DNA from 2 places in the Dictyobacter sp. Z7_2 genome. Region 1 is predicted to be linked to the other one. Evidence: riboswitches for the same ligand, from Rfam matches in the RefSeq annotation. Region 1 holds a riboswitch; the other holds the start of a gene.
What was found. A riboswitch is a leader RNA that binds a small molecule or an ion and turns the genes downstream of it on or off. The one in region 1 is predicted to bind S-adenosylmethionine.

Region 1 (5,792 bases):
CGGTGTAGTCATGATTTGTCTGGAGGCAGATACATCCCAGATTGCAGTACTATAGGTGCTATGGGGTGGTAAAGCATCACTATTCTGTCCTGTCACAACCATATAATGGCTATCGGCTGACCATCTTACAGGTGCGCCGTCGATAATTGGCAATGCAAGGGCGTTATCTACTGTGATTGTGCCGTTATCGTTGCCCAGCACATAGAGAGAATCGTTGTCCAACGCTGCTATATGTTGTGTGTTGGGAGAAAATGTCAGGTTGGATATGGTTGGACTGACAAGCCCAACGCTGATACGTGCCTTTTTAGTAAGATCCCATATCTCTGCATGACCGCTCGCTGTACTTACAGCAAGTTCTTTTCCATTCACAGACCAGGTAGCATAAGTGAAGGGTATATACGTATCATTTAATCTGAAAGGTGGTTGATTACTATCGGCTTGCCAGATAACCAGGCTGCCATCATTATCGAGCGTTGCCATCTGTGTATTGTCTGTGGACCACCAACTTTTCGATGGCATAAAAAATGCTCTCTCTATTGCTTTTTGTTCCTGATGCGCTTGTTGCCCATGATAGGTATAGCGAAAGAGTAATTTTCCTGTCAGGATATCCCAGATAAAAAGATTGGCCTTTAAATAAGTATGCATGTTGTAACCTGTGCTAAGCAGATAGTTGTTATCAGGTGATAACTCTAGTATTTGCATCTCATCTGTTTGTTGATTGAGTGTATCGTTGATCGCGGTATAATGTGTAATTTTGTGTGTATTAAGGTTATAGCGGCGGATATCTTCAATAGTGTTTCCTGTGAATGAGATTTGCGTGCTATCAGGTTTCCAGTTAAGTGTGTCGGTAAACTGACCTGTAGCTGTGAATGTCCAAAGGGGCTTTCCCGCAGTAGTCGGTGTGGATATGCTTTGCAGGTAGCTGATAAGCCCCATTGTACTGGCCGCCAGGATAACACCGACCGCGATGATTGTTAGTATCAGGCGTAAATACCTGCGTCGTTGCGCTTGCTGATATGGATTGGGGGCGGGACGTATTGAAGTGATCTCAATCATTGAATATTCATCTTCATCTGTGCGTTCCCCTTTAAATAAAACTAGTTGTTGTTTAATGTCTCGTTTATGATCGCTTTCCATGCGCTTCCTCTTTACTATCTATACATTTGCCTGCATACTCTATGACGTATAATGTAGTATAAAAAGAATAATTTGTACAGATGCATATCCTGAGCTTGCTATCTGCATAAAATAAGGGTCATTTTCGATTGGGAATATCGATATGTGTACTTTGTACACTCGATTATAAGGATTGTGCCCTTGACAGTCTTTCATCTCCTTGGGTATACTACTCACTAACGTAAAGATGAAAATTTCACAACAGCATAAGAACATATTGCAGTAATAACTGCTCTCATCAAGAGAGGTGGAGGGATACGGCCCTGTGAAGCCCGGCAACCCGCTTTGCAATGTTGCAAGCAGGGTGCCAATTCCGGTAGAACATATGATTGTGTTCTGCAAGATGAGGGGAACAGCGATGTAGCAGCCCCCCGCGAGGGGCTTTTTTGTTACCTGTTTCCTGGAATCTCGTGTACCTTACAAGCTAGATCAAACAAATGCGTTGAAGAGGAAGAGTAAATGTGATGGGCGGTTACAGAGAGTTGACAGCGATGAGATGTCAGCACCGTACCGGCATTGAATATGGCCTCTGAGTTGCAGGTTGAACGCTGATAGCAATATGAGTGAGTAGACCGTGCCGTGAGCTTCGTTACAGCTGTAGTGTTATCAACGTTTGGAGCATCCATGGATGGATCAAGTGAAGATGATAACACTCGTAAAGGTTGGTGCTGTGAGGCATCGACAAACCAGGGTGGTACCGCGAAGACGTTTACCCCTCGCCCCTGTAGGGTGAGGGTTTTTTTGTTCCCTTTTTCCAGGAAGGAGTCTAACGATGGTGGCGCAGTTGGAGTACGGTAATCGAGTAAAAGTGCAGGTACAACCAGAAAATAGCGTTTTAACTTTCTCTTTTGATCAGCTTTTATTGCAGCGCGGTGGATATCTCGGTCCCGTGACTGTGGCGTATGAGACATGGGGTAAGCTGAATGCCACTGGCGACAATGCGATCTTGATCACGCATGCCCTGACAGGAAACTCTCATGCTCATGACGTGGAAGATCCTGAAAATTCAAAGGCAGCCTGGTGGAATCCGTTGATTGGACCGGGGAAATATTTTGATACTTCACGCTACTTTGTGATCTGTTCAAATGTCATTGGTGGGTGTGCGGGTAGTACAGGACCTTCCTCGACCAATCCAGCAACGGGACGGCCCTATGGCATGCGCTTCCCGGTGATCACCATTCGGGATATGGTGAATGCTCAGCGCAGGCTGATCGAGCATCTCGGGGTCCGGCATCTGGCGATGGTTGCGGGCGGCTCTATCGGAGGGCAGCAGGCTCTGGAATGGTCTGTTACCTATCCTGATCTCGTTGAGAAAGTGGTTGTGGTCGCTGCTTCTGCCGCTGTTTCTGCACAGGCGATTGCTTTTGATGAAGTGGCTCGCCAGTCGATTATGGCTGATACTGCCTGGCTGTGTGGCGATTATCTGCCCGGCCAGGGACCCAGTACTGGCCTATCGATTGCACGCATGCTGGCCATGATTACGTATCAGAGCGAGGAGTCCATGGAGATGCGTTTCGGACGTCAGCGAGTGGTGCGTGAGCCTGCTGTTGCTCCGACGTTCTCGCCGATACTTGGTGAGCGTTTTGATGTTGAAAACTACCTGTACTACCAGGGGAACCAATTGTCTCAACGCTTTGATGCCAATAGCTATCTCTACATCAGTCGAGCCATGGATCTTTATGATGTCAGTGACGGTTATAGTTCATTAGAGAGTGCTTTACAGCGTATTAGCAGTCAGGTGTTGTTTGTGGGGATTCGCTCAGACTTTCTGTTTCCTGCTGCACATGTGCGCTGGTTGGCTGAGAAAGTCCAGTCGCTTGGTGGTGATGCACGCTATATCGAGCTAGACTCACCGCATGGTCATGATGCTTTCTTGAAAGAATGGTCACAATTGACCGAAGCTTTTCAGCAATTTTCGTTCTAATACTTTTTTACGTTTTCATCTGTTCTAGTCCTAGAAGGAGAAACTCTCATGGCGTTGAATGGTAATCGTAGTTATGGATTTGAGACGTTGTCTTTGCATGCTGGACAAGAGACCGCTGATAGTGCCACCGGTGCGCGTGCCGTTCCTATCTATCAGACAAGTTCTTATGTGTTTGATAGTCCGGAACATGCCGCTGACCTCTTTGCTCTGAAGCAATTTGGCAACATTTATACCCGCATCATGAATCCTACACAGGATGCTTTTGAGCGTCGCATTGCGGCTCTTGAAGGTGGGGTGGGTGCTTTAGCCACCGCTTCTGGCCAATCTGCGGAAACCCTGGCAATCTTAAACATTGCCGGTGCTGGTGATGAAATCGTATCCTCATCGAGCCTGTACGGTGGAACTTATAATCTCTTCCATTATACCTTTGAGAAATTGGGCATCAAGGTCCGTTTTGTTGACGGACGTGATCCTGAGAATTTTCGCGCTGCTATCAATGAGCGCACCAAAGCTATCTATGCTGAAACTGTTGGCAATCCGCGCCTGGATACGCTCGATATTCGAGCCGTTGCCGATGTGGCTCATGAAAATGGCCTGCCTCTGATTGTGGATAATACTATTCCCACACCTTACCTGATTCAGCCGTTTAAGCATGGAGCAGATATTGTTGTCCATTCGGCGACAAAATTCATTGGTGGACATGGAACCTCAATTGGTGGTGTGATTGTGGATAGCGGTAAATTTGATTGGGCTGCCAGTGGTCGTTTCCCAGGATTGGTTGAGCCAGATCCATCGTACCATGGAGTACGCTATGTCGAGGCGGTAGGTCCTCTGGCCTATATTATCAAGGCTCGCGTGCAATTACTACGTGATCTGGGAGCTGCTACGACACCATTTAACTCCTGGCTGTTCCTACAAGGTTTGGAAACGTTGCCACTGCGTCTTGAGCGTCATAGTCAGAACGCACTGCGTATCGCCGAGTTCTTGGAGCAACATCCAGCGGTAAGTTGGGTAACCTATCCTGGTTTGAAGAGCCATCCGCAGCACGATCTGGCAATCAAGTACTTTTCACATGGTGGTTTTGGTGCTATTCTGGGCTTTGGTATCAAAGGGGGCTTAGAAGCTGGGAAGCAATTGATTCGTCACATCGAGCTTTTCTCCCATCTGGCCAATATTGGAGATGCGAAGTCTTTGATTATTCATCCTGCCAGCACAACGCATGCTCAATTGACTCCAGAGGAACAGGTTGAGACCGGTGTGACACCGGATTTCATTCGTCTTTCAATTGGCCTGGAGACGGTCGAGGATTTGATCGATGATCTCGATCAGGCTTTGAAGGCGGCAATTGCTGATGTTGGTGTCGCTTCGAATGCATAAAATGCATAGATAAGAAGAGTTGTTGCGGGGCATGTATCCCTTTCTGGCTGGCCAGCGTCTCTGAAATGAGATGGAACACATGCCCCTGGGTCGTGTTAGGAATGTTGGAAGTTTATTATGGAACGATCTGTTTGTGTCCTGAAATTTGGTGGAACGTCGGTTGGAAGCGGAGAGCGTATACGTCGTGTAGCGTCGATTATTGCTGATACTCTCAACGATACAACCTTACCTTTTCCTGTTGTCGTAGTTTCAGCGATGTCCGGTGTCACTGATCAACTACTGCGCATCGCTCGCGCTGCTTGCTCTGGGGATACCGATGCTTGTGAGCAGGAGTTAGCTTCATTGCGCCAGAAACATCTGGATGCGATTGAGAAGGTTATCCATGATGGTGAGGAGCGTGTCCTATTACGTCAGATGATCGAAGACGCGCTGGAGCATGTCGCGCGGGACGTGCAAACGTTGCGTGAAGCGGCTGTCCTGGGCGATATGGTTCATTTGCACACTGCAACTGTCGCGTCTTGGGGTGAGCGTCTCTCGATCTTATTGGTCGCTGCGGCTACGCGTGAACGTGGCGTGCAGGCGCAGCCAGTACGCAAAGAAGTGATTATCACCAGTCATCCCTCCCACGATCCCGCTCAGCCGTTTGGAGTGGTTGAGGGCGCGGAACCGTTGATGGAGGAGACAAGAAGTAATGCGCATGCATTGATTTATCCTCTTGTTCAGCAAGGAATTGTGCCGATCGCGGCAGGTTTTATGGGGCGTACAATTACTGGTTTTGTTACGACGCTTGGGCGGAATGGGTCAGACTATTCGGCGACGGTGATCGGAGCTGCTCTCGATTGCGTTGAAGTATCTATTTATACGGACGTCGATGGCGTTTTGTCTGCTGATCCACGTCATGTTGCCAATACACGCTTATTAACTCGTTTGTCATATGCGGAAGCTGCACGCCTCTCCTGGTTTGGCGCAAAAGTATTGCATCCGCGGACGCTGATCCCGATCGCACCACGTAACATCCCCGTGCGCGTGCGAAACTCATTCCGTCCCCACATTCGTGGCACAATTATTGGGCCGGTGGGGCATATGCCAAGTGGGGCGGGGGCTATCACCACGCGTCGTAATCTCGCTCTGATAACGGTGGAAAGCACAGATCTCTTCGGCGCTCCAGAAAATGCCGGACAGGTCTTTGCATTGGCTGCGAAGGCAGGTGCAGCGCCAGTTGCTATTTGTTCTTCGTCTGGTCATCACCTATCTTTTGTCGTTGACGAGAAGGCTGTCGACTCTGTCGTAGCATTGTTGCAGCATGATATGGATA
Region 2 (5,792 bases), 2.5 Mb from region 1:
ACTTGGCAGTTATGGTGCTTTGCTCTTTGGTTCAGATGGGACCTATTTTAGTGCTCCATCGTATCCATTGGAAGAAGTAGCCGATCCCACTGGAGCTGGCGACTCCTTCGGTGGTGGGTTCCTGGGATACCTGTCGACTGTACAGCCTGATGCATCCGGGCGCTACTCGGTTGATGATCTGAAGCGTGCGGTCGTGCATGGCAATATCCTGGGTTCTTTCGCCTGTACCGACTTTGGTATCACTGGTCTGTCCTCACTGACGATACAGGATATCTCTACGCGCTATAATGAGCTGGTTGGCTATTCCCATTTTGATCCCAACTGGACTTCTGCGCGAGCATAGTCTGTTTTATATCCATTAGATGGAAGGAATGTAATAAATTCAATGACAACAACAACGAGCGGAGACGTCAAAGACCTCTCCCTGGCTCCTCGCGGTAAAGACCGTATCGAGTGGGCTGCTAAAGAAATGCCTGTGCTACGCCTGATTCGCGAGCGCTTTGAGAAGGAACTGCCTCTCAAAGGTATTCGTATGTCTGGCTGCTTGCATATTACGACTGAGACGGCTAATCTGGCTATCACCTTGAAAGCCGGCGGAGCTGATCTGGTGCTGTGCGCCTCCAATCCTCTGTCAACTCAGGATGATGTGGCTGCTGCTCTGGTGAGCGAGTATGGGATTCCTACCTACGCTATCAAAGGCGAGGATGAGCAGACCTACTACAATCACATCAATGCAGTGCTGGATCACAATCCTCAGATGACTATGGATGATGGCTGTGATCTCGTTTCAACCATCCATACGACCCGTAAAGACCTCATCCCTGGCATCATTGGTGGCATGGAAGAGACCACAACCGGCGTCATTCGTCTGCACAGTATGGAGAAGCAGAAGGTCTTGCAATTCCCTGTTCTGGCTGTCAATGATTCCGATACCAAGCACATGTTTGACAACCGCTATGGTACAGGCCAGAGCACTCTGGACGCCATCATTCGCTCCACCAACATCTTGATTGCTGGTCGCACAGTGGTCGTCTTCGGCTATGGCTGGTGTGGTCGTGGCGTTGCCTCACGTGCCAATGGTCATGGCGCGAACGTAATCGTCTGTGAGGTCGATCCTACACGTGCTCTGGAAGCTCTCATGGATGGCTATCGCGTCATGCCTGGTATCGAAGCAGCAGCTGTCGGAGATATCTTTATCTCAGTGACGGGCGACCTGCACGTGATCGATCAGGCTTTGATGGAAAAGATGAAAGATGGCGCTTTGATCGCCAATTCAGGCCACTTCAATGATGAGATCAACATCCCTGCATTGGAGAAGCTGGCAGTCAACAAGCGCCGTGTCCGCGACTTTGTCGACGAGTACACGTATGCCGATGGACGTAAGGTCCACCTGCTGGCCGAGGGTCGTCTGGTGAACCTCTCAGCCGCTGAGGGACATCCTGCCAGCGTGATGGACATGAGCTTTGCGAACCAGGCTCTGGGCTCTGAGTACATGCTTGAGCATGCCAAAGAGTTAGAGCCTCATGTGTACACGCTCCCAGCTGAGATGGACAAAGAGATCGCTCGCCTGAAGTTGCATGCCATGGGTGTCAAAATTGATACCCTGACCCCTGAACAGGAGAAGTATCTCAATTCCTGGGAATCGGGAACCTAAGCCACTATCTTGATCTGTGCTGGAAGCGACCAGAGTTGTGTATAGATTGCCAATGCTGATCGCTTCCAGCTACACCTGCTCCAGGCTCCATGGTGCTCTTTCTCGGATATATGTTATACCTGTCCACCAAATGTTCAATTGGACCATGCGTTGTGCACGCATTATCTCTTTCACATCAATCTCTTATTGACATTTGTCTTAACTATAGCGTACAATCTAGAGAGATTACAGGTAGTTCTACACTATCTGGCACATGGACAACTGAATACATGAGTGTAATCACTCTCATCAAGAGAGGTGGAGGGAAACGGCCCGATGAAGCCCGGCAACCCGCTGTCCAGACAGGACGGGTGCCAATTCCGGCGGTGCATGCTATGCCGCAAGATGAGGGGACTGTGCAAGATGTACAACCCCTGCAAAGAGGGGTTTTTTTGTGCCTGAAAATCCCATATCTAACTCTTTACGCCTTCAGCATAGATAAAAATGAACCGCGCAGATCACTATAAATCCTATAAAAAGTATTTGTGAAAGGAAAGGCCCATGACAAGTTTCATGCGCAGCCCAAAAACGTTCTTTACCAGTGAATCCGTGACAGAAGGTCATCCCGATAAGTTATGCGATCAGATCTCTGATGCCATTCTGGATGCTATTTTGTCACAAGATCCGGTTGCTCGCGTCGCTTGTGAGACCGCTACGACCACGGGCCTGGTGCTGGTGGCAGGTGAGATCACAACTGAGGCCTGGATCGATATGGCGGCGGTGGTCCGTAAAACGATCGAGCAAGTTGGTTATGTCAATGCGGATTATGGCTTTGACTATCGCACCTGCGGCGTCACGACCTCTATTGGTAAACAGTCGCCCGACATCGATCTCGGAGTCAGCACCTCGCTGGAGTCCCGCGGTGGGCGATCCCAGCAGCTTAGCGACGATGAACTGGAGCTGATCGGCGCTGGCGACCAGGGTATGATGATCGGTTTTGCCTGTAACGAGACTCCCGAATTGATGCCGATGCCTATCAGTCTGGCTCATAAGTTGACCCGGCAACTCTCAACGGTTCGCCGCTCCTCATGGAGTGGGAAGGGGCCAATGACGTATCTGCGCCCAGATGGTAAGGCTCAGGTGACTGTACAGTATGAGAATGGCGTCCCGGTTCGTGTTGATACGATTGTCGTTTCGACTCAGCACGCCGACTATGTCGATCGCGAGCAGATTCGTCAGGATGTGATTGAGCATATTATCAAACCAGTCATTCCCGCTGAATTGTTGGATAGCGAGACCAAGATCTTTGTTAATCCTACTGGTCGCTTTGTGCTGGGTGGCCCCATGGGAGACGCTGGCCTGACCGGTCGTAAGATTATCGTCGATACCTATGGCGGCATGGCTCGCCATGGTGGCGGTGCCTTCAGCGGCAAAGATCCGACCAAAGTTGACCGTTCAGCGGCTTACGCAGCCCGCCATATCGCGAAGAACATCGTGGCTGCCGGACTGGCGGATCGCGTTGAGTTGCAGATCGCTTATGCCATCGGCGTAGCGCGTCCGCTCTCCCTCTTTGTCGAGACCTTTGGCACTGGCAAAGTCGCCGACGAAGAGATCATTCGTCTGATCAACGAGCACTTTGACCTCCGGCCCGCCGGGATCATCCAGGCTCTCGACCTGCGCCGACCGATCTATCAGCCCACAGCTGCCTTTGGTCACTTCGGACGCACGGATGTCGATCTGCCCTGGGAAGCCCTCGACAAAGTACCGATGCTCCGTAAGGGCGTTGGTGCCAATGTGCAGAGCGGCGAAGCTGTCTCATAAGAAATTTGCTCTTGTAAAAGCCCCTGTGACTATCCATTGGGATAACCACAGGGGCTTTACTTTTTGCTCCTACTTATTAGTATATAGCACCATTCTGTGTAAGAGTGGCGCCCTGCGATCTATGGTTCCCAAAGTTTTAAGTTCTGAAAGAGTGCGACTGTTACTCCCTTTAGATCTGGATCGGCGTTTACACCAGTTCCGATAGTGCCTCCTGGATATGTATCATCACTGATTGTTGGAAGTTGAATGCCATTGATCCAAAATTGGAAGGAGTCGTTGACGATCATCACAGCCAACGTATTCTTTGCCTTTACTCCTCGACGGATAGCCGAAGAAAAAGGAGAGCCTGTTGTCAGTCTTTGATCGCTTCCACCTCCACTTTTATTGTGCCTTGTGATGATGTATGTGCCATCGATAGAAATATCAAAGGCATAATAGTTGTCGTTGAGTACCCGACAGACGAGTCCTGCTTGATGACCTTGAAGAATAGTTACATCGAGAACAAAAGCTAAATCAGTAAAATAATGCCCATTTCCATAGATACAATCATCAGACCCCTCACCTGTCTCTTGATAACCATTCGGAGGATAAGTACAATTTGAGTCCCCTGCCCAGTCTGAATGGTCCGTCGGTGGAGAAACACCGGCAACCAGATGCCAGGTTGATGGAATTTTTGGCCCCGCTGAGCTTATCGATGCGGTTGGGGTTTGTTGTGATGATGTGTTTGTATGATTGGCTGTTGCTCTCGATGTGATGAAATCATTTATTGCCAAACTACCAGGTACTATTAGTATAAGTATGAGTGCGACTATGATCGCAATCTGCGTAGGTGTTTTGATTCTCTGTCTTTCTGGCCCAGGGAGCGCGTTTGAGTATGCTTGTACCATGTTGGACGACTGTTTTGTTTCCGTATATTTGCTATGTGTGTGTTGACTTTCTTTATTCTGAGCAGAGTTCGGTATGTTTAATAGGTTGACCACACGATGAATCCCCTGGACAACATTATCAAGTGCGTGATCCTGGTCTGCCCAAAGTGTGATCGCTTGAGTATTTTTCGGAAGAACGCTGAGATGTGCAATAGGGGTGCTTTGCCAGGATACAGGACGAAACAGAATCGGGATAATACTGATCTCCTCTTTTTGGTCTGGCTGCGTTATTTCTTGCATGATCTTATAGCAGTCATCTGATCTGAAAAAATCCGGGCTGATAAGCAAGAGGACGATCTGAGCGTTATGAAGATGCGTGTTAATCTCATCTTGTGATGATTTTCCAGGAATAATCTCATCGATTGACCAGATAGAAATAATCTTCTCTCGTTCTAGTGGTGCAAGGTGTGCTTCTAACTTGTGAAATAATATGATGTCTTCAGGATTAGGATCATAGCAGCAAAATATTTCTATAGTTCTACCCACTTGTGAACCTCATCTTATGTCTAATATGACAATCCGATTTTATATTTAAGAGATATTATAGCATTTTTATTATGATTTTTCCTTATATACAATTTATAGATTACATACGTTAGTAGCGTCGCACGCTCGCGTGCGATGTCCCACTCGACGTACGATGAGGTAGGGTAGCGTAGTGCGCCGGGATCGGGCCGTCTCATACGAGTCTCAGGGACATCGCACGCGAGCGTGCGACGCTACACAGTCTGGTCTCTTTCTGCAAAAATATGCTTACCTATATCTCCATATGGAGATATGGATTATACTATGGAGAGTACAAAGTAAATATGCTTATCTTGATAGTGGTGCAGAAAGGGAGCAATCTCCATGGATTTTACACTCAATGAGGAGCAGACGGCTATCCGTCAAACGTGCAGGGAATTTGCCGAGCAGGAGATCAAGCCTGTGGCGGAAGAACTCGATGCTACCGGGGCCTTCCCCTATGCGCTGATTCGTCAGATGGGTGAGCTTGGTCTATTAGGCTTACCTTTTCCGGAGGAATATGGAGGCGCGGGCGCGGACTTTCTTTCTTACTGTCTGGCGATTGAGGAGATTTCGCGTGGAGATGTCTCCGTCGGGATCACTATGGAGGCGCATACGTCGCTGGGGGCGACGCCATTTCATCTTTTCGGTTCTGAGCAGCAGAAGGAGCAGTATCTGGTGCCGCTGGCGCGTGGAGAGCAGTTGTGGGCCTTTGGTTTGACTGAGCCCGAGGCGGGTTCGGATTCCGGCGGGACACAAACTCGTGCGACGTTGCAGGATGGCTACTGGCACATCAATGGCTCCAAGGCTTTTATTACGAATGCTGGTACCGAGATGACTGGCGGCGTGACGATCACGGCTGTGACCGGCATGCGTCCCGATGGGCGTAAGGAGATCACCAATCTGAT

Region 2: it holds a riboswitch for S-adenosylmethionine, as region 1 does, so the genes downstream of both, metK (methionine adenosyltransferase) here and metX (homoserine O-acetyltransferase MetX) in region 1, are expected to answer to the same signal.

What each region holds. Positions count from the first base shown of each region.
Region 1 covers NZ_BAAJPE010000002.1:1,279,038-1,284,829, reverse strand. The annotation lists gene AC27N8_RS18805 (WD40 repeat domain-containing protein) at 1-1,137, opposite strand, end outside; SAM riboswitch class I at 1,409-1,526, shown strand; T-box leader at 1,610-1,903, shown strand; gene metX (homoserine O-acetyltransferase MetX) at 1,949-3,100, shown strand; gene AC27N8_RS18795 (homocysteine synthase) at 3,149-4,477, shown strand; gene AC27N8_RS18790 (aspartate kinase) at 4,595-5,792, shown strand, end outside.
Region 2 covers NZ_BAAJPE010000002.1:3,746,128-3,751,919, forward strand. The annotation lists gene AC27N8_RS29245 (PfkB family carbohydrate kinase) at 1-343, shown strand, start outside; gene AC27N8_RS29250 (adenosylhomocysteinase) at 386-1,654, shown strand; SAM riboswitch class I at 1,937-2,045, shown strand; gene metK (methionine adenosyltransferase) at 2,207-3,454, shown strand; gene AC27N8_RS29260 (TIR domain-containing protein) at 3,574-4,866, opposite strand; gene AC27N8_RS29265 (acyl-CoA dehydrogenase family protein) at 5,230-5,792, shown strand, end outside.